DNA from 2 places in the Amycolatopsis coloradensis genome. Region 1 is predicted to be linked to the other one. Evidence: predicted binding sites of a transcription regulator. Region 1 holds the regulator's gene; the other holds the start of a gene.
What was found. The regulator HspR, encoded in region 1, represses chaperone genes until heat shock. The targets are predictions, from matches to a motif close to ANNTTGAGTNNNNNNNACTCAANNT.
Positions count from the first base shown of each region.

Region 1 (10,660 bases):
CCGGCGGCTCACCTGGGATCTCGCCCTGGTCCGCGTCCAACCCGAGTTCCCGGTGCCGTACCAGCCCGGTCAGTACATGAGCGTCGAAGTACCGCAGCGACCACGGCTCTGGCGCTACCTGTCGCCGGCGAACGCGCCGCGCGAGGACGGCGGCATCGAGTTCCACGTGCGCGCCGTCGACGGCGGCTGGGTGTCGCGCGCCATCGTCAGCCACACGCAGCCCGGCGACGTCTGGCGGCTGGGACCGCCGCTCGGCAGGCTGTCCATCGACCGGACCGACGGCCGCGACGTCCTGATGATCGCCGGCGGCACCGGCATCGCGCCGCTGCGCGCCATCCTGGACGACCTCGCGCAGTGGGGCGAGAACCCGAAGGTCCAGTTGTTCTACGGCGGACCGTCGCGTGAGGACCTTTACGACCTCGACGAGTTGCGCGCTCTCGCGGCCACGAACCCGTGGCTCACCGTGACGCCGGTGGTCGAACACGGTGAAGAGGCCCCCGGCTGCGTGCAGGGCACGCTCGCGGAAGCCGTTACCCAGCAAGGATCCTGGCCGGGGCACCGGATCCTCGTCGCCGGCTCGCCCGCGATGATCCGCGCGACGGTGTCCCGGATGCTGGTCGCGGGCAGCGCGCTCGACCAGATCGCGTATGACCCCTTCACCATCGACTAGGCGCTGTCCGAATGCGATTCCACAATGGGGATCAGTCACCGGACGCATACCGTTACGTGACCCGGTAATCACGGAGAAAAACCCACCCGATCGGCGGATCACGCTTTCCGGCCCCCGTGGCGAAAAACCCTGGTGAGCAAGGAAAATCCCGTCTTCTTGATCACCTTTACTTAGTGCCAGACGGTGTTGACGGCGCGTATATCGTTTGCTCCGTTCGAGCGGGAAACAACCATTCGTGGATGCTTTCGCGACGTTCGGGCATACAGTCGGGACCCCTCGGGGGAACACGAGCACGATGACATCGGGTCTGGAGAATATGCCCGATCCAACTGGAGAAAATCGTTCACCCATGACTGCCGAAACAGTGAAGTACGAGCATCCGCCGAGTCCGTCGAGATCTTCACCGATTCCCGTTCCACCCTTGATCGAAACACCGTCGGCGGACAAGACCGTCGCGATGGCCAAGCTCATCAGGGAGAGTTTCGCCGCCGTCGAAACGAAGGCCGAGGAGCTGTCCCAGTACTTCTACGGCGTGCTCTTCTCCGTTTCGCCGGATGCCAGGGCGTTGTTCCCGATCAACATGGCCACGCAGCGAAATCGTTTGCTGCGCGCACTCGTCTACGTCGTCCAGATGGTGGACCGGCCGGACGAGCTGGCCACGTTCCTCGGTCAGCTCGGCCGTGACCACCGGAAGTTCGACGTCGTCGGCCGCCATTACGACGCCGTCGGCGTCGCGCTGATCGCCGCGTTGAAAAGGTTCCTGAAGGACGACTGGACACCGGAACTGGAAGACGCCTGGGTCACCGCGTACGGCGTCATTTCGAAGCACATGCGCGAGGCCGCGAACAAGCAGACCGGGCCCGCGTGGTGGAAGGCGACCGTCATCGAGCACCGCCTCGCCTCCCGCGACGTCGCCGTGGTCAAGGTGCGCACCGACCAGCCGCTCCCGTACCGGGCCGGCGGCTACGTCAGCGTCGAAGTCCCGCAGCGGCCGCGCATGTGGCGATACTTCTCGCCCGCCACCGCGCCGCACCAAGACGGAACGATGGAGTTCCACGTGCACGCCGTGCGCGGCGGCTGGGTCTCGCGCGCGATCGTCCACCACACCCGGTTCGGCGACGTCTGGCGCCTCGGCCCGTCGCTCGGCGCGCTTTCGGTGAACCACACGGAACGCCGCCCGCTGCTGATGATCGGCGGCGGCACCGGCATCGCGCCGCTGCTCGCCCTGCTCGACGACATGTCGCGCTGGACGAACAACCCGCCGGTGCACCTGTTCTTCGGCGGCCGCCGTCCGGAAGACCTCTACGCCCTCGACGAACTCCGCGGGCTCACCGTCACCTGCCCTTGGCTGACGGTGACCCCGGTGACCGAGGAAGGCACCATCGCCGGCGGCGACCGCGGCACGCTGGCCACGGCGGTCACCCAGCGCGGCGCTTGGAAGGAGCGCGACGTGTACGTCGCCGGGTCACCGCCGATGATCCGGGCGACGATCGCGAAACTGCTCGCCGCGGGCACCGACCTGGAGCGGATCAAGTACGACCCCTTCACCCTGGACTGAGCCGACGCGTCGTTCGTATTAGGCCGATCGGCTGTTCCCTCTGGGCTCGACGCAGCAGTAGGTCAGTGAATCATTGACCGCGGTCACCGGCGGATTTATGGTCTAGACCACATTGCTCCCCCTCACGGGAACACCGTCGTTCCATCCCCCAGGAGCCGGCATGACCGTCAAACGCAAGCTCGTGGCAGCCGCCGCCGGTGCGATCCTCGCCCCGATCGCCATCGTGGCCATCCCGCAGGTGGCCAGCGCCCATGGCTACGTACTGTCCCCGCCCAGCCGCCAGGCGAACTGCGCCCAAGGCAAGGTTTCCGGCTGCGGTGCCATCGTCTACGAACCGCAGAGCGTCGAAGGCCCCAAGGGGCTCCGCAGCTGCAACGGCGGCGTTCCCGGATTCGCCGAGCTCAACGACGAATCGAAGCCGTGGCCCGCCGCGTCGGTCGGCAACAGCGTGACCTTCAACTGGAAGTTCACCGCCTACCACCGGACCACGAACTACGAGTACTACATCGGTGGCACCAAGATCGCCGACATCAGCGGGAACAACTCCGCGCCGAAGGACCCGACGTCGCACACGGTGAGCCTGAACGGCTTCAGCGGCCGGCAGAAGGTGCTCGCCATCTGGAACATCGCGGACACGCCGATGGCCTTCTACAGCTGCATCGACCTGCAGATCGGCGGCGGCAACCCGCCCACGACGAGCAACCCGCCGACCACCAGCAACCCGCCCACGACGTCGAACCCGCCGACCAGCACCACCAACCCGCCCACCGGCGGCACCTGGGCGGCCGGGACGTCCTACGCGGTCGGCAACACGGTGACCTACGGCGGCGTCACTTACCGGTGCCAGATGGCACATACGGCGATCCAAGGCTGGGAGCCGCCGAACACGCCCGCGCTGTGGACACGGCAGTGAAGCTGGCCCTCGTTCTCGTCGCCGGTCTCGTGGCCCTCGCGGGCTGCGGGGCCGGCGACGGCTCACCGCCCAACGCCGGCGCCCCGATCTCCCCGGTCCCCCAGTCGGCGGGGGCGTCCGCGGAGTACAACGACGCCGACGTGATGTTCCTGCAGATGATGATCGCCCACAACAACCAGGGCGTGGAGATCGTCAAACTGGTGAAGGCCAAGCAGGGGCAGAAGCAGGAGCTGACGAATCTCGCGGCCGCCATCGAGGCGACGCAGCAGACCGAGACCACCGACATGCGGAACTGGCTGAAGGCCTGGGGCAAACCCGAGACGGGTTCGGCGGATCCGCACGCGCACCACCATCACGGTGGCGACGGACTCACCGACAAGGGCCTCCTCGAAGCACTGTCCAAAAAGGATGGTGCGGAGTTCGGCCTCGACTTCGCCGACATCTTCGTCGCGCACCAGCACAACGGGGTCGCCCTGGCGAGGACCGAGCTGAAGGACGGCAAGAACCCGGAGGCGAAAGCGCTGGCCCAGCGGATCATGGACTCGCGCACCGGCGAGGTCCAGCAGATCCGGACCCTGGTGCCCGGCCAATAACGCCATTCAGTCCTCTGAATGCGGGGTAAGGCGACCGCGTCGCGCTGGGCTCAGGCTCCGCCACCTCCGCCTTGCGGAGAAGTACATGAAGGCCCCCTTCCTGCACCTAGGCGCGAGGAAGGGGGCCTTCATGTACTTGGCAAGGTGCTGCCGCGGTGGCGTTCCGGACCCCATGCAGCAGGTACCTCAAAGGTGACCCGGAGCATTCAGAGGACTAATTGCGTTTTCTGGGCTTCCAGACCACGAGCGCCGTCTGCTGCCGCAAGGGAACGAGATCCTTGCGGTAGGAGGCGTGCACGGCCGCGGCCGTCTGTTCGGCGGCGACGTACGCCGCCGTGAGCTCTTCGGTCAGTTCGGCGATTCGCGCGCGGAGCGCGTCGACCTGGTTCTCCAGCTCGATGATCCGCTTGATGCCCGCGAGGTTGACACCGTCCTCTTGGGACAGTCGCTGCACTTCGCGCAGCAACGCGATGTCCCGCATCGAGTAACGCCGTCCACCGCCGGAGGTCCGGCCCGGCGACACGAGACCCTGGCGGTCGTAGGACCGCAGGGTCTGCGCGTGCAGGCCGGAAAGCTGCGCCGCCACCGAAATGACGAACACCGGGGTGTCCTCGTCCGCACCGTGCGGCAGCCCGCCGAACATCGTGCTCACCTGCCTTCGAGAAGTTCGGTGATCTCCGGTCGCGGATCGTGATCGGCCATGGCCTCCGCGTAGGCCTCCAGCGCTTCACGAGCCTTGTCGTCCACTTTGGCCGGGATGGCCGCCTGCAGGGTGACCAGCAGATCGCCCTGCGAGCCGTCGCGTTTCGCGATTCCCTTGCCACGCACCCGGAGCACGCGACCGCTCGCTGTGCCCTGCGGCACCTTCAGCGAGACCTTGCCCTCAAGCGTCGGCACGGTGATCGTGCCACCGAGGGCCAGCTCCGTGAAGGAGACCGGCACGGTGATCGTCAGGTCGAGGTCCTTGCGCCCGAACACCGCGTGCGGAGCGACGTGCACGCGGACGTACAGATCGCCCGGCTGCGCGCCGCCACGGCCCGGTTCACCCTGGCCTGCCAGCCGGATCCGCTGGTCGTCGGCGACGCCCGGCGGGATCCGCACGGTCAGCGTGCGGGTGCGGGTGCTGATGCCCTCGCCCGCGCATTCCGGGCAGGGGTCGTCGATGATCGTGCCGCGGCCACGGCAGTCACGGCACGGCTCCGAGAACGCGAACGCGCCCTGGCTCCGGCTGACCAGCCCGCTGCCCTGGCAGGTCGCGCACGTCCTCGGGGAAGTCCCCGGCTTCGCGCCGTTGCCGCCGCAGGTGGAACAGGTCGCCGGGCTCGACAGCCGCAGCGGCAGGGTCGCGCCCTTGACCGCCTCGGCGAAATCGATCCGGACGTCGGTCTCCACGTCCGCGCCGCGCTGCGGCCGGTTCGCGGTGGCACCGGCAGCCGCGCCTCGGCGGCCGAAGAGCCCGCCGAGGATGTCGCCGAGACCGCCGAAGCCGCCCTGCTGCTGACCCGCCTGGCCGAAGATGTCGCCGACGTCGAAACCGCCGCCGCCACCGCCGCCGGCCCCCGGGAAGCCGAAGCCGCCGGGACCGCCGGAGCCGAAGAGGCGCCGAGCCTCGTCGTACTCCTTGCGCTTGGACGCGTCGGAAAGAACGCCGTACGCCTCGGAGACCGCCTTGAACTTCTTCTCGGCCTCCGCGTTGCCCGCGTTGGCGTCGGGGTGGTTCTCCTTGGCCAGCTTGCGGTAGGCCTTCTTGATCTCGTCCGCGGTGGCGTCGGAGGAGACGCCCAGCTCACGGTAGAAGTCCTTACCGATCCATTCCCGTGCACTCACCGAACGTCTCCTCCTTTCACGCCGTATCGCCGATCAGCGGTCGTTCTCATCGAAAAGTTCGCCCTCGAGCGGCAGCTCGCCGCCGACGGGCGGGTCCACCGGGGCGTCCTGCGCCGACGGCGCGGGAGCCGCGCCCGGCTCGTGGTCGGTGACCCCGACCAGCGCCGCGCGCAGCACGCGTTCGCCGAAGCGGTATCCGCGGCGCATGACCGTGGTGACCGTCGGCCCGGTGACGTCCGGCGACGTGCTGTGCTGGACCGCCTCGTGGACGCTCGGGTCGAAGGGCTCGCCCTCGGCACCGAACGGCTCGAGGCCCGACCGCTGCAGACTCCCGACCAGCTTCTCGCCGACCGCCTTGAAGGCGCCCGTCAGATCGCCGTGCTGCTCCGCGCGCTCGAGGTCGTCGAGCAGCGGGAGCAGATCGTTGACGACCGACGCCTTCGCGCCGGCGACGACCTGTTCGCGGTCGCGGTCCACGCGCTTCCGGTAGTTGGCGTACTCGGCCTGGAGACGCTGGAGGTCGGCGGTGCGTTCCGCCAGCTCCTTCTCCAGTCCGGTGGCCACCGACACGGAGTCGTCCACAATGGACTCCCCGAGGCCGGGGCCCGCGTGGACCGCGGGCTCCGGCTCGGTCTGCGCCGCAGGCGCCACCGGGTCCTCGGTCGGAGCGGCGTGCTTCGGACCATCCTTGGGCTCGGTCGCCGGGGCGGCCGATCGGACCTCACCGGTCAGCGGATCGATCCGCCTACGGTCCCGCACGACCACCGGTTCGTCCGGGCCCCGGCCCTCGGTTTCGTCGTAGCGTCCGGTCACTTCTTGTCCTTCTCGTCCTCTTCGACGATCTCGGCGTCGACGACGTCGTCCGCCTTGGCCTGCGAACCGGCACCCGAGCCCGCCGCACCGGCGGCGCCATCACCGGCGGCACCTTCGGCGCCCGGGGTGGCGTTGGCGTAGAGCGCGGTGCCCAGCTCCTGCGAAGCCGTGTTCAGCTTCTCGATGGACTCGCGGATCTTCGCCGAGTCGGTGCCCTTGAGCGCCTCGTTGGCCTCGTCGATCGCGGACTTCACCTTGCCCTTGAGCTCGTCGGGCAGCTTGTCCTCGTTGTCCTTGACGAACTTCTCGGTCTGGTAGACCAGCGTCTCCGCCTGGTTGCGGGTCTCCGCCTCCTCGCGGCGCTGCTTGTCCTCCTCTGCGTGCGCCTCGGCGTCCTTGACCATGCGCTCGATGTCGTCCTTCGGCAGCGCGGAGCCACCGGTGATCGTCATCGACTGCTCCTTGTTCGTGCCGAGGTCCTTCGCGAGGACGTGCACGATGCCGTTGGCGTCGATGTCGAAGGTGACCTCGATCTGCGGCACGCCACGCGGGGCGGGCGGGAGACCGGTCAGCTCGAACATGCCGAGCTTCTTGTTGTGCGCCGCGATCTCGCGCTCACCCTGGAACACCTGGATCTGCACCGAGGGCTGGTTGTCGTCCGCGGTGGAGAAGATCTCCGAACGCTTGGTCGGGATCGTGGTGTTGCGCTCGATGAGCTTGGTGAACACGCCGCCCTTGGTCTCGATGCCCAGCGAAAGCGGGGTCACGTCGAGCAGGAGGACGTCCTTGACCTCACCCTTGAGCACACCGGCCTGCAGCGCCGCGCCGACGGCGACGACCTCGTCCGGGTTGACGCCCTTGTTCGGCTCGCGGCCGCCGGTCAGCTCCTTGACCAGCTCGGACACGGCGGGCATCCGGGTGGAACCACCCACGAGCACGACGTGGTCGATGTCGCCGACGGCGACACCCGCGTCACGGATGACGTTGTTGAACGGCTTGCGGGTGCGCTCGAGCAGGTCCGAGGTGATCTTCTGGAACTCGGCGCGGGAGAGCTGCTCGTCGAGGAACAGCGGGTTCTTGTCCGCGTCCACCGTGATGTACGGCAGGTTGATGCTGGCCGAGTTCGAGCTGGAGAGCTCGATCTTCGCCTTCTCGGCGGCCTCACGGATGCGCTGGAGCGCCATCTTGTCCTTGGTGAGGTCGATGCCGTTGGACGACTTGAACTTGTCGACCAGCCAGGTGACGATGCGCTCGTCCCAGTCGTCACCGCCGAGGTGGTTGTCACCGGAGGTCGCGCGGACCTCGACGACACCCTCGCCGATCTCCAGCAGCGAGACGTCGAACGTACCGCCACCGAGGTCGAAGACCAGGATGGTCTGTTCCTTCTCGCCCTTGTCGAGGCCGTACGCCAGCGCCGCCGCGGTGGGCTCGTTGACGATGCGGAGCACGTTCAGGCCGGCGATCTGCCCGGCCTCCTTGGTGGCCTGCCGCTGCGCGTCCTCGAAGTAGGCGGGGACGGTGATGACCGCGTCGGTGATGGTCTCGCCCAGGTACGCCTCGGCGTCGCGCTTGAGCTTCATCAGCACGCGGGCGCTGATCTCCTGCGAGGTGTAGGCCTTGCCGTCGATCTCGGTCTTCCAGTCGGTACCGATGTGCCGCTTGACCGACCGGATGGTCCGGTCGACGTTCGTCACGGCCTGGTTCTTCGCCGGCTGGCCGGTCAGCACTTCGCCGTTCTTGGCGAAGGCGACGATGGACGGGGTGGTGCGGGAACCTTCCGAGTTGGCGATGACCGTCGGCTCGCCGCCCTCAAGGACAGCGACGACCGAGTTGGTCGTGCCGAGGTCGATGCCGACCGCTCGCGCCATGGTGTGATCCTCCTGCTAGTTCGTGACCTGCACGTTTCGGCCCACCTTGAGTGGGCTCAACGCAAGTTGTATCGGGATGATGGGGCTTCCGTCAAGCCGGACTTGAGTCACCCTCACTCAACCTTGCATCCGGCTCAACGTGCGGCACGGTCGTCTTGTTCCCGGATCTACCGGCAGACCGTGCCGGGAGCGGGTGTGACACCACTCACCAGGTACTTCACCTCTTCGGTGCGCACGCAGGCCGAGTTGAGCAGCCCCGTGTGCCCGTACCCGGCGTCGACCAGCAACGTCGAGTTCTCGATGTTCCGCGCGAGCCCCTTCGCCCACACCAGCGGCGTCGCCGGATCGTGTTCGCCGCCGACCACGAGGATCGGCGCCGCGCCCTGGACGCGCTGCGGCCGCGGCAGGTACGCCGAAGGCACCGGCCACCCCGCGCACCCGCTCGCCATGTCCCAGAACTCCGAGTACCGCCAGCCGTGCGGCGAGAGGGTCTTCACCAGTCCCTGCATCGCCAGCATGTCGGCGTAGGAGGTGAACGGCGAGCCGAAGTCGTGACAGCCGATCGCGCGATACGCGCCATAGGACGGGTCGAGCTGGGAGTACGGCAGCAGTCCGTCCGCGTTCCCCGCCGTCGCGGCCTCGATCGCCTTCGCGAGGTCCGGCCAGAACGCGGGAAGAATGAGGCTGCCGTAGACACCGGACGCCATCTCCTCGGCGGTCACCTTCCGCCCGAGCTGTTTCGACGGCACGCCGCCGGGCGTCCGCATCAGTGCGTCGTAAGCGGCGAGGACGTCCTTGCCGCGAAGCGCGCAGTCGGCCGACGTCGTGCACCACCGCGCGAAGTCCTTCAGCGCGCTTTCGGTCGCGATGGCCTCTTCGAGGACCGCCTGCCTGGTTGGCCGCGAGTGGTCGACGGCGCCGTCGAGCACCATCGTCCGGACGCGCTTCGGGTACTTCTCCGCGTATACGGCGCCGAGTTCGGAACCGTAGGAGACGCCGAGCCAGTTCACCTTCGGCTCACCGAGGGCGACCCGGATCGCTTCGATGTCGTCCGCGGCCCGCCAAGTGTCCACAGAGGACAATCCGGGCCCGGTCCTCTTCAGACATTCGCCGCCCGAAGCGCGGTTGTGCGCGAGAAGCTTGTCGTAGTCCGCGCGGCTCCGCGGAAAGCGGCTGATCGCCGGATCGTGCAGCCCCGGCCCGCAGGTGATCGCGGGCCTGCTGTCGCCGACGCCGCGCGGGTCGAACCCGATGACGTCGAACCGCTGCCGCACTTCGGCCATTTCCGGCTGGTCCAGCGCGAAACCGCGGCCGCCGTACTTGAGCACGGTGACCCCGGCGCCACCGGGACCGCCCGGATTCGTCAGCAGCGAGCCGATGCGGCGCGCGGGATCGGCCGCCGGCAGTTTCGCCAGCGCGATCGAAAAGCCGTCGCTCACCGGCAGACTCGCGCATTCCAGCGTCGGCGCGTACTCGGTCGCGCACGGCTTCCAGTCGATCCCGGACGCGGCGGACGCAGGCAGCGCGGAAAGCGGCAGCAGGGTCAGCGCGGTGATCGCGGCGAGCGTCTTCATACGGGCTTCACCGTGATCGAGCCGGTGCCGGCCTGGAGGTCCAGGACGTTCGCCGACCCCTGGTCCTGCCGGACACCGCCGGTCTCGACCTTGCCGACCTCCGCCTTCGCGCGGACCTGGTACGCGCCGTCCGGGACGGACACGACGACCTTGCCGACCTCCGCGTTCGCGGTGACCGCGCCGGGCTTCGCGAGACCGACCTCGATGTCCCCGGTGCCGGTGCGCAGGTTGACCGGCCCGGACGTGTTCATCACCTTGAAGTCGCCGACGTCGCCCTTCAGATCGACCGAGGCGGCGCGGGCGAGGGTGATCTTGCCGGTGCCGATGGACCCGGAGATCGCCAGCTCGCGCGGCACCACGACGTCGTAGTCCACGCCGCACTGCTGGCAGCCGCCGAGGACCAGCGTGCCGTTCTCGACGCTGTACGTCTTGCCGGGATTCTTGCCGTTATAAGTCACTTCGCGGCGCAGCGAGACGGGCGCGCCGTCCTCGACCCGCAGCGTCACCGCGCCGACCGGGACGTCCACCCGGATCGCGGTGACCTGCTCGGTGACGGGCGCGCCGTCACTCAGTTTCTGCTGGAATTCCCCTGTGCAGCCGACGATCCCGAAGGCGGTCAGCGCGCCGAGAGCGAGCGCGCCGAGGACGCGCTTTTCTTTGTTCCCCATGAGAAAGTGTTTCCCCCGATAAGTCCGTCAGGCCGCTTTGACCTTGACGCTTCCGCTGTCGGTGTTGAGATCGAGTTTGTGCTGGGCGGAACCGGACTGGTTCACGTCGATGTCGCGGCTGCCGCTGTCACTGGTGCCGGTGACGTTGTAGTCGCCTGCCGGAACGGTCACCTCCA
Region 1 is NZ_CP150484.1:1,639,341-1,650,000, reverse strand. It holds gene LCL61_RS07550 (globin domain-containing protein) at 1-670, shown strand, start outside; gene LCL61_RS07545 (globin domain-containing protein) at 1,128-2,228, shown strand; gene LCL61_RS07540 (lytic polysaccharide monooxygenase) at 2,389-3,141, shown strand; gene LCL61_RS07535 (DUF305 domain-containing protein) at 3,126-3,734, shown strand; gene LCL61_RS07530 (heat shock protein transcriptional repressor HspR) at 3,949-4,377, opposite strand; gene dnaJ (molecular chaperone DnaJ) at 4,383-5,561, opposite strand; gene grpE (nucleotide exchange factor GrpE) at 5,595-6,374, opposite strand; gene dnaK (molecular chaperone DnaK) at 6,371-8,242, opposite strand; gene LCL61_RS07510 (alpha/beta hydrolase) at 8,410-9,816, opposite strand; gene LCL61_RS07505 (DUF4097 family beta strand repeat-containing protein) at 9,813-10,484, opposite strand; gene LCL61_RS07500 (DUF4097 family beta strand repeat-containing protein) at 10,512-10,660, opposite strand, start outside.

Region 2 (10,660 bases), 1.8 Mb from region 1:
CGGTCGACCTGTGGGTGCGCCCCCGGGCTGCGACCGCTCGGACAACAACTACCCGAGCCTGCTCGCCGCGAAGCTGCGCCCGGCCGAGTTCGTCGACGCCAGCTGCGGTGGCGCCACGACCGAACACCTCACCGGTGAGCAGAAGACCCGGGACGGCACGAACGCTCCGCAACTCGACGCCATCGACGGCGACACGACCCTGGTGACCGTCGGGATCGGCGGTAACGACGTGGGCTTCGTCGGCTTCGCGAACCAGTGCACGACGCAGGTGCAGACCGCTTCGCCTTGTAGGGCCCAGCTGACCGCGGGTGGACGTGACCAGCTGGCCGAGCGGATCGCCGCAGCGGCGGGGCGGCTCGGCGGAATCCTGGACCAGATCCACGCGAAAGCCCCTTCGGCGCGCATCGTGGTCGTGGGGTATCCGACGGTGCTTCCGGACGACGACGCCGGTTGCTGGCCGGTCCTGCCCGTCGGCGCGGGGGACGTCGCCTACTTCCGCGACTCGCTGAAACGACTGAACACGGCGCTGCAGGAGACCGCGAAGGAGCACGAAGCGGGCTTCGCCGACATGTCGACAGCGAGCAAGGGGCGGGACATGTGCAGCGCCGCGAACCGGCGCTGGGTCGAAGGCCCAGCTCCCTCCGTGCCCGCGGCGCCACTGCACCCGAACGCGCGGGGCGCGGAAGGGATGGCGGAGGTCATCGAGAAGCTGCTCAAGCTCGCGTAGGGGTTTCTGCGGGCCTTGCCTCGGTGATGTGGCGGGCTCGGGTCTGGACTGGCAGGGCACGCGGGGTGTCCAGCCCCTTCCTGCGGGACTGTGTGGATTTCGGGTCATCTAACGTCCCGAAATCCACACAGTGGACGCGAAGCTCCTACGCGGCCGACTCCGACTCGCTGACCTGCGGAAAGAGAGCAAGGGACCTTTGCTATCACTTACTTAGGCACGCTAAGCGAGTGATAGCAAAGGTCCCTTGCTCCGCTTGAGGTCAGGCGCGGACGACCGCTTGGGCCTTGCCCAGGACGGCCTTGCCCTCGAACTTGGCGGTGATGTCGACGCGGGCGGTGCCGTCGTCGTTGACCACGGCGACCTTCCCGGTGAACTCGATCGTCGCCGCGCCGTCGTTCGGCACGACCACGGGGCGCGTGAAGCGCGCGAAGTAGTCGACAAGGCGGCCGGGGTCGCCGAGCCAGTCGGTGACGAGCCGCGCTCCGAGCGCCATGGTCAGCATCCCGTGCGCGATGACGTCCGGCAGGCCGACCTCCTTGGCGAAGGCCTCGTTCCAGTGGATGGGGTTGAAGTCCAGCGAGGCGCCGGCGTAGCGCACCAGCTGCTCCCGGGTGACGTCGATGGTCAGCGGTGTCAGTTCTTCCCCGACGGTGAACGTGCTCACGCGTCCTCCCCTCGGACCACGAGCTGGGCGTTCGTGGTGGCGATCGGGCCACCGTCGGCGCCGGAGATCTCGGCGCGCAGGTTGATGAAGTCGTTCCCGGCGCGGGTCATGATGTTGTCGATGTACGTGGTGAGCGACAGGACGTCGCCCGCGTGTACCGGCCGCGTATAGGTGAACCGCTGGTCGCCGTGGACCATCCGCGAATAGTCGAGCCCCAGCTCGGGGTCTGAGACGATCGCGTTGATCGAGGCGAGGTTGATGATCGTCAGGAACGTCGGCGGGGCGATGACGTCGGGGTAGCCGGCCGCCTTCGCCGCTTCGGTATCGCGGTAGAGCGGGTTCGCGTCGCCGAGCGCGTCGGCGAACTCCCGGATCTTCTCGCGACTCACTTCATAGGTACTGGTCGGCGGGTACACCCGCCCGGTGAACGACTGGTCCAAGGCCACCCGAGCAGGCTACCGAACCCGAAAAATACCCGAAGCCGCCCTGGCGGCCAGGACGGCTTCGGGTAAGACAGGTAGAACCGCTAGACGCTCAGCGGGTCTCTTTGTGAGTCCGGTGCGTACCGCAGTTCGGGCAGAACTTCTTCATCTCCAGGCGATCCGGGTTGTTGCGCCGGTTCTTCTTGGTGATGTAGTTGCGGTGCTTGCACTCCTCACACGCGAGCGTGATCTTCGGTCGCACGTCAGTGGCAGCCACAGCATTTCCTTCTCTACTAGGCCTGGGATACCCAGGATTACCGCGTAGCGGTGGCCGGACTTGAACCGGCGACACAGCGATTATGAGCCGCTTGCTCTGCCAGCTGAGCTACACCGCCTTACATGAACCTGGCCGCGACACGCTTACGTGACGCGGCTGAGGTCGCGAGCCCCTTTACGGAATCGAACCGTAGACCTTCTCCTTACCATGGAGACGCTCTGCCGACTGAGCTAAAGGGGCCTTGCCTCTCGCGAGGACTTGGAAAGATTACCAACTTCGGAGGACCCCGATTTCAGGGGGGTCCCCTTACCGCAAAACCTCAGGTCAGCAGGGTCAGGACGGTCTCGGAGTGCCGCCCCGGCGAGCGTGCCGTGCGGGCCTGCAGCCACGCCTCCAGGCGGTCCTCCGGCAGCGGCCGCGAGATGAGGTAGCCCTGCGCCACGTCACACCCCATCGCCTCGAGCTGATCCCGCGCGACGTCTTCCTCGACACCCTCCGCCACGACCGTGAGGCCGAGCGAATGGCCCAGTTCGACGATGGAGCGCACGACGGCGAGGTCGCCGAGGTCGGTGCCCATGCCGAGGACGAAGCTCTTGTCGATCTTGACCTGGTCGACCGGGAGCTGCCGCAGGTACGCCAGGGACGAGTAGCCGGTGCCGAAGTCGTCGACGGCGAGCACGATGCCCAGGGAGTGCAGCTCCCGCAGGATCGGCAGTGCCTTTTGCGGGTCGGACATCACACCGGACTCGGTCAGCTCGAAGGTGAGCAGCTCGGGCGGGATGCCGAAACGGTCGAGTTCGCGCGCGACCTTCGTCGGGAAGTCCTCGTCGGCCAGGTTCCGCACCGACAGGTTCACCGCGGCGGAGATGCGCAGGCCCTCGTCGAGCCACTTACGCACGCGCTTCAACGACTCTTCGAGCACGAACGACGTCAGGACGCCGATGAGGCCGGCGGCTTCGATCGCCGGGACGAACTCGTCGGGGCCGAGCCTGCCGAACTCCGGATGCACCCAGCGCACGAGCGCCTCGACGCCTTGGATCTGCCGGTTCGGCAAGGTGATCTTCGGCTGGTAGTGGACGCTCAGCTGGCCTTCTTCCAGCGACTGCCGGAACTGCGTGACCATCTGGAACCGGCGCATGAAGATCTGGCCCATGCTGGCCATGTAGCCGCGGACCTCTTCGCCGCCCTTGGTCGCGCGGACGGCGACGTCGGCGCGTTGCAGGAGCCCGTCGACGTCGACCTGTTCGTCGTCTTCCGCCGACGAAGTGGCGTAGCCGATCATCGCGTTGGCCTCGACGGAAAGCCGGTCCACCGGATACGGGGCGACGAGTTCCGCGCGCAGCAGTTCCGCGGAGGCCTGGGCGCGTTCCGGCGCGCAGCCGACGAGGAGCGCCGCGAAGGACGCACCTTCGAGCCTGGCGAGCGGGACGTCGGGGCCGAGCGCGTCGCGGATCCGGCGGCCCGCGGCGATGACCATCCGGTCGGCCCAGACGTAGCCGAGGGCGTCGCTGACGGTGGAGAAGACGTCGAGGTCGATCCGGAGCACGACCGCGTTGACCTGTTCCCGCAACGGTTCCTTGGCGACCTGGCGGAAGCCCGGCCGGTTGAGCAGGCCGGTCAGCGGATCGTGGTAGGCGTCGTGGCGCAGGGTCGCGAGCAGGCGCCGGTTGTCCAGCGACGTCGCGAGGTGGCTGGCCATCGTGCCGAGCAGCTGGACGTCGTACTTGCCGAACCCGCGCCAGCGGGACAGCCTGTCGTGCGCTTCGACGACGCCGAGGAGCTGGTTCGCGCTGCGCAACGGGACGACCAGCGCCTCCTGCGCGCCACGGTCGAGCAACGCGGAGCGGACGTCGGGATTGGCTTCGGTGATCCGGAAGTGCCGGACGTGTGCGCCGGGCAGGCGCAGCAGCGGGTCGTCGGCGGCCGGGTCGACGGGCGGCAGTTCGTCGCCCGCGACGACCATCCGCATGGTGTCCTTCGGTTCCAGCCGGAGCCTGAGCACGACCCGGCCGGCGGCGAGCTGGTCCTTGATGCGTTCGGCGATGGTCGCCCATTCGCGGACGTCGACACCGCCGACGAGTTCGTCGGCTCGCCCGGCGGGCCGCGCGGCGGCCTGTTGACCGGATCGCGCGACCATCAGGCTGACGTCGGACAGCGCTTCCATGTCGCGCTGCTCGCGGAGCAGGTCGGAGTACGCCCAGTACAAAGCGGTGAGCCCGAGGAACACCGCCAGCACGAGCGGCCAGGCCTTCGGTGTCCCGGAAATGACCAAATATCCGGAAAGGCCGACCGAAGCGTTGACGAAGCCGACGACGAGGATGCGGCCGGTCAAGCGGATCGCGGTGCTGACCCGCATGCGGCGGCGCAGCACGCGGACGGCGGCGAGCGCGAGCAGCGTGCTGACCAGCGGCGCGGTCAAAGTGCCCGCCAGCGCGGCGATCCAGGTCATGTCGTGGGCGCCGGAGGCCTGTTTCACCAGCCCTGCCACGGCGAACGCGCCGGTGATCTCCAGCAGGAAGGCGCCGGCGTTGTAGAGCACGCGGCCCGCGACCTTGCGGGCCAGCAATGTCCCGATGCCCGCCGCGAGGTGGGCGGCGAGCACGACTTCGAAGGGAGCGACGAAGAAACCGATGACCAGCGGGATCTCGGTGAACGAGATCGTCCACGAGATACCGCTGCGGACGTCGACGTTGATGCCGAGCTGTTCGGCGAGGAGGAACGCGAGCGCGAGGATCGGCCCGATCCACAACAGGTCGTCCGAAGCCTCGAAGTCCAGCCAGAGGCTGACCGCGGCCGCGGCGGCGATGCCCATGGTGAGTACCGCGAAGGTGTAGACGCGGAACCGTCGCTCGTCGGTACGAGCCTCCGTAACGGCGCCTCCCTTGCCCGCCGGCGCCTGTGCGGCGCTCCCGGGCCTGCCGTTCGTGTCCGGCATCCGACCTTCCTTCCCGGCTGCCCAACCGGTCTTGTCCTACCGCGACCTCGGGGACGAGGGCAATACAGTACCCCGGAGGGCGTACCCGAGTCCCATTCGAGACAGTATGAGATCACCCCAGGGTTAACAATGGGCGCGTCCCGCTGACCTGCGTGGACCAAGGGGTGAAATGGGAGCGTTATTCGCGTTCCTTCCGACTACCGGAAGTCACCTGGCGCCACGCCCCGGCCAATCTCGTGAAGTTCCCGGCGGACCCATCAGTAGGGGCTTGAATAGCCCTATGAATAGCCACGCCATCGCCGCCGGGCACGCCGAGCGGCTCGCCACCGTGGACGCCCTGCTCCCCGAAATGCCTGCACTGGAGCCTGCCGAGGGCTCCGTGTCACTCTCCGCGACGGCAGGCGACTCGGCCGCCGCCGGATTGTCGGTACGGACCGAGGCACGCCCCGATTCTGTTGACTCTCCGTGGCGGGCGCTCGTCGAGCATCGCCTCGAAGCGCGGCTCACCGGCCCTCGCCCGGAAGCTGCCCTTGACGCATTACTCACCCGATGGGATGAACATCTGAAGACCGTCGCCCCGCCTGGGGATGTCGAGACCGCGGCGACCGTGGTGCGGCCCAGCCGGGACTCCCCCGGCTCGGCCGAATTGCTGCGCCGCGGCTTCGCGCCGGTGCTGGTGATCGCGGTCCGCCCGGCCGACCGGCTCGCCGTGACGGGGCCGCCCGCCACTCCCGGAGTGCACATCCGGCCCGCCGAAGCGGATGATCTCGAAACCGCCGTCGGACTCGAACTGGAATTGCAGCGTTATGACGCGCAGTTCGGTTCTGTCACTTTGCGCGAGGGCGCGGAGGAAACGATCACGGCGGAGCTGTCGAAACACGTCGGCCGCGAAAATCCGACGTTGTGGATCGCCGAACTGTACGGCCGCCCGCTGGGCATGGTCCGGGTGCAGTTCCCCGGCGAGACGGCGTGGATCGGCGACCGGGTCGCGGCGGAGAAGGTCGGCTACCTGTCGTCGCTCGCGGTGGCCGAACCGGCGCGCTCGAGCGGGGTGGGGACGGCGCTCGCCGCGCACGCGCACCAGGTCTTCGACGAATGCGGCACCGAAGCCGTGCTGCTGCACCACGCGTTGGCCAACCCACGATCGACGCCGTTCTGGTACGCGCAGGGCTACCGGCCGCTCTGGACGTACTGGCAGCGCCGACCCGCGGTGCCCTGATCCCGATAGGCTCATTTCGTGAAGAGGGACGATGACGCGGCCCCGGTGGCTCCGACCGGGGTCGACACCGAAAAGCCGTCCGCGGCGAGGATCTACGACTGGTTCCTCGGCGGCACCCACAACTGGGCGGTCGACCGCGAGTTCGCCCGCGCGCTGGAAAAGCAGTGGCGGTGGGTCAAACCGGGCGCGCGGCACAACCGCGAGTTCATGAACCGGGTCGTGCGCGCGGCGCTGAACGCCGGGATCCGGCAGTTCATCGATCTGGGCTCCGGTGTCCCGACCGCCGGGAACGTGCACGAGATCGTCCAGGAGGAACTGGAGCCGGGCGATACGGCGAAGGTCGTGTACGTCGACTACGAGCCGGTGGCGGTGGCGCACGCGGAGCTGATCCTCGAACGGCACGAGGCGACCGACTGGGCCGGGATCGTCCAGGCGGACATGCGGCGACCGAAGGACGTCCTACGGCATCCGGAGACGCTGCGGCTGATCGATTTCGACCAGCCGGTGTGCCTGATGATGATGGCCGTCCTGCATTTCGCCGGGCCGCACGACGATCCGCCCGCGCTGGTCGCGACCTACCGGAACGCGCTGGCGCCGGGCAGCTGGCTGGGGTTGTCGCATATGAGCTTCGGCGGCCAGACGGGCAAGGAAGCCGACGGTCTCCACTGGATGGTCGAGCAGTACCGGAAGACGAGCAACCCGGTGTGGATGCGGGATCGCGAAGAGATCGAGCCGCTCTTCGGGGATTGGCCGTTGCTGGAGCCCGGCGTCGTCCACCTGCCCGACTGGCGGCCGGTGCGGGAGCTGCGGCGGGACGAAGAAGGCGCCCGGCCGTTCGCCTGGTGCGGGGTCGCCGCCCACCCCTGACATCCGACCTCTGGCCCCAACGCGTCGCGTTTAGCCCGCTAAACGCGACGCGTTGGGCTTTAGAGGTCGGAGAAATAGGTGATCGCTGACGGCGAACGCGGAAAGGAAACAAACGGGTCGATCGGAGAGTTGAGCTAGGCAGACTCAACTAACCGAGGAGTGCACAGATGACCGACAACCGCCTCCTGCCCGTCCTCCCGCTCGATGACGACGTCGTGCTGCCGGGCATGATCGTCCCGCTCGACCTCGCCGACACGGAGACGCGCGCCGCGGTGGAGTCCGCCCAGGCCAACACGCCTGCCCAGGCTTCTTTCCCGGGGATCCGGTCCAGCGCCGCCACGAAGGCCGAAGTGCTGATCGTCCCCCGCGTCCACGGCGAGTACGCCGAACTCGGCACCATCGCGACCGTCGAGCGCATCGGGCGCGTGCCCGGCGGCAAGACCGCGGTGTTGCTGCGCGGCACCCGCCGCGCCGTCGTCGGCCGCATCGCCGACGGGCCCGGCGCCGCCCGCTGGGTGCACGCCGAGGTCGCCACCGAGACCACCGACGACAACGCCGCGAAACTCGCGTCCGAGTACAAGTCCGTCGTCATCGCGATCCTCCAGCAGCGCGGCGGCTGGCAGATGATCGACGCCGTCCAGGAGGTCGAAGACCCGTCCGCGGTCGCCGACCTGGCAGGCAACTCGTCCTACCTCAAGACCGAGCAGAAGCTCGAACTGCTGACCATGCTCGATGTCTCCACGCGGCTGGAGAAGGCCCTCGAATGGAGCCGCGAGCAGCTGGCCGAGCTCGAGGTGACCGACACCATCCGCAAGGACGTCCAGGAGGGCATGGAGAAGCAGCAGAAGGAGTTCCTGCTGCGCCGCCAGCTCGAAGCGATCCGCAAGGAACTGGGCGAGCTCGACGGCACCGCCAACGACGACGACTACCGCGCCCGCGTCGAGGCCGCCGAGCTGCCGGACGCGGTCAAGAAGGCCGCACTGTCCGAAGTGGACAAACTGGAGCGGACCTCCGACCAGTCCCCCGAGGGCGGCTGGATCCGCACGTGGCTGGACACCGTCCTCGAACTGCCGTGGAACGAGCGCACCACCGACGTCCACGACATCGCCGCGGCGCGCGACATCCTCGACGCCGACCACGCCGGTCTCGACGACGTGAAGGAACGCATCATCGAGTACCTGGCCGTGCGCAAGCGTCGCGCGGAATCGGGGCTCGGCCCGGTCGGCGGACGACGTTCGGGCGCAGTGCTGGCGCTCGCCGGCCCTCCCGGGGTCGGCAAGACGTCGCTCGGCGAGTCCGTGGCGAAGGCGATGGGCCGCAAGTTCGTCCGCGTGGCGCTCGGCGGCATCCGCGACGAGGCCGAGATCCGCGGTCACCGCCGCACCTACGTCGGCGCGCTGCCCGGCCGGATCGTCCGCGCCATCAAGGAAGCGGGCTCGATGAACCCGGTCGTGCTGCTCGACGAGATCGACAAGGTCGGCGCCGACTACCGCGGCGACCCGACGGCCGCGTTGCTGGAGGTGCTGGACCCGGAGCAGAACCACACCTTCCGCGACCACTACCTCGAGGTCGAGCTCGACCTGTCCGACGTCGTGTTCCTGGCGACGGCGAACGCGCTCGAGACCATCCCCGGCCCGCTGCTGGACCGGATGGAGCTGGTCACCCTCGACGGCTACACCGAGCACGAGAAGGTGACCATCGCCCGCGACCACCTGCTCCCCCGCGAGCTGGAGCGCGCCGGCCTCGGCAAGGACGACGTCACGCTGACCGACGGCGCGTTCAGCCGCATCGCCGCCGAGTACACGCGGGAAGCCGGGGTGCGCAACGCGAACCGGACCATCGCGAAGGTGCTGCGGAAGGTGGCGACCAAGGTCGCCCTCGACGAGGTCGAGTTGCCGCTGACGATCGACGCCGACGGGCTCGAGACCTACCTCGGCCGTCCTCGGCACCTGCCGGAGTCCTCGCTGCCCGCGTCGACACAGCGAACGTCGACCCCGGGCGTGGCGACCGGGCTGGCCGTGACCGGCGCCGGCGGTGACGTCCTCTACATCGAGGCGTCGCTGGCGGATCCGGAGTCGGGCTCGACCGGGCTGTCGCTGACCGGTCAGCTGGGTGACGTGATGAAGGAGTCGGTGCAGATCGCGTTGTCGTACCTGCGCTCGCGCGGCGCCGAGCTGGAACTGCCGGTCGGCGACCTGAAGGACCGCGGCATCCACGTGCACGTCCCCGCGGGCGCGGTGCCCAAGGACGGGCCGAGCGCCGGCATCACGATGACGACCGCGCTGGCGTCCCTGCTTTCGGGCCGGGTCGTGAAGTCGGACGTCGCGATGACCGGTGAGGTGTCGCTGACCGGGCGCGTGCTGCCGATCGGCGGGGTCAAGCAGAAGCTGCTGGCCGCGCACCGGGCGGGAATGAAGACGGTGATCATCCCGCAGCGCAACGAACCCGATCTGGACGATGTCCCGGCCGAAGTGCTGGCACAGCTGGACGTCCACGCCGTGGCGAACGTCCGCGACGTGCTGGACATCGCGCTGGCCCCGGCGACGGCTCCGGTCGCCCAAGCGGCGTAACAGCGCGAGGCCGAAGCCCCGGATCTCCCAAGGATCCGGGGCTTTCGGCTTTCCGAGATCCGGACGAACCCGGACATTGCCTCACCTTAAACTCCCTATCACGTTTTGATAACGTGTATTGCGTGCCACCCAGCCGGGGTGCGTGAACCTTGAGAGGGCAAGGTCATGAGTCAAGGAATTCTTTCCCCGTTGCGGCCGAGGCGCAGGTGCGTTTCGGCCGGTCAGATCGTCTGTCTGAGCATTCTCACCGGTTTCACCGCGGCACTGACCTTCGCCGGCACCAGTGCCTCGATCGCCGCGGGCATCGCCATCGCCCTGTTCGGCGCCGTTCTCCGTCACCCCGTGCCCGCCAGGGCACACCGATGAACACCGAATCGGAGTTCATGGCGCGACTGCGTGAACTTCGCGACCGAAGCGGCCTCAGCATCCGCGCGCTGGCCGCCGCGACCGGCTGGTCCCGCAGCACCTTGGCCGACACGCTGGCCCGGAACACCTTGCCCGGCAACGAAAACCAGATGAGGGTGCTGTTGCGCGCACTGCTCCGGGCACTGCCCGGAGAGCCGGGAATCGACGAGTATCTCGCCGACTGGCGTCACCTGATCGGACGTCGTCACCACCGCAATGGCGGATGCGCACCGATCGATCGGATACTGCTCGCTTTGGCCGTCGCGGAACAGCGCGGCGGGGCCGACGCGCCGGGACTCCGCAAAGCCCGGGAAATTGTGCTGAGCGAGGGTTCCCTACGAAAGTTCCCTTCTCGCGGTGAATATGCCGCGAATTCACCTGGAAGTCCCGTTCCGCCCGTACTCTCCGACCCGCTCCTTCCCGCACCACCACATCAGCGGATGTCTCGGAGGCATGAGTGAAGCGACGGAATTTCCTGCGCGCGGCCGTGGTCGGCGCCGGTGTCACGGCGTTCGGAAACAGGCTCTCGGGGGCGGCCCTCGCCGCGCCTGCCCAGAACGGACCCAGCCCGTAC
Region 2 is NZ_CP150484.1:8,886,531-8,897,190, forward strand. It holds gene LCL61_RS41665 (SGNH/GDSL hydrolase family protein) at 1-727, shown strand, start outside; gene LCL61_RS41670 (MaoC family dehydratase) at 987-1,391, opposite strand; gene LCL61_RS41675 (MaoC family dehydratase N-terminal domain-containing protein) at 1,388-1,837, opposite strand; gene rpmG (50S ribosomal protein L33) at 1,926-2,090, opposite strand; tRNA gene LCL61_RS41685 (tRNA-Met) at 2,136-2,208, opposite strand; tRNA gene LCL61_RS41690 (tRNA-Thr) at 2,258-2,330, opposite strand; gene LCL61_RS41695 (putative bifunctional diguanylate cyclase/phosphodiesterase) at 2,410-5,025, opposite strand; gene LCL61_RS41700 (GNAT family N-acetyltransferase) at 5,306-6,244, shown strand; gene LCL61_RS41705 (SAM-dependent methyltransferase) at 6,263-7,111, shown strand; gene lon (endopeptidase La) at 7,279-9,681, shown strand; gene LCL61_RS41715 (hypothetical protein) at 9,847-10,047, shown strand; gene LCL61_RS41720 (helix-turn-helix transcriptional regulator) at 10,044-10,547, shown strand; gene LCL61_RS41725 (alkaline phosphatase PhoX) at 10,544-10,660, shown strand, end outside.
Region 2: a site for HspR is predicted at 7,238-7,262, ahead of lon (endopeptidase La). Genes of this name have one in related genera too.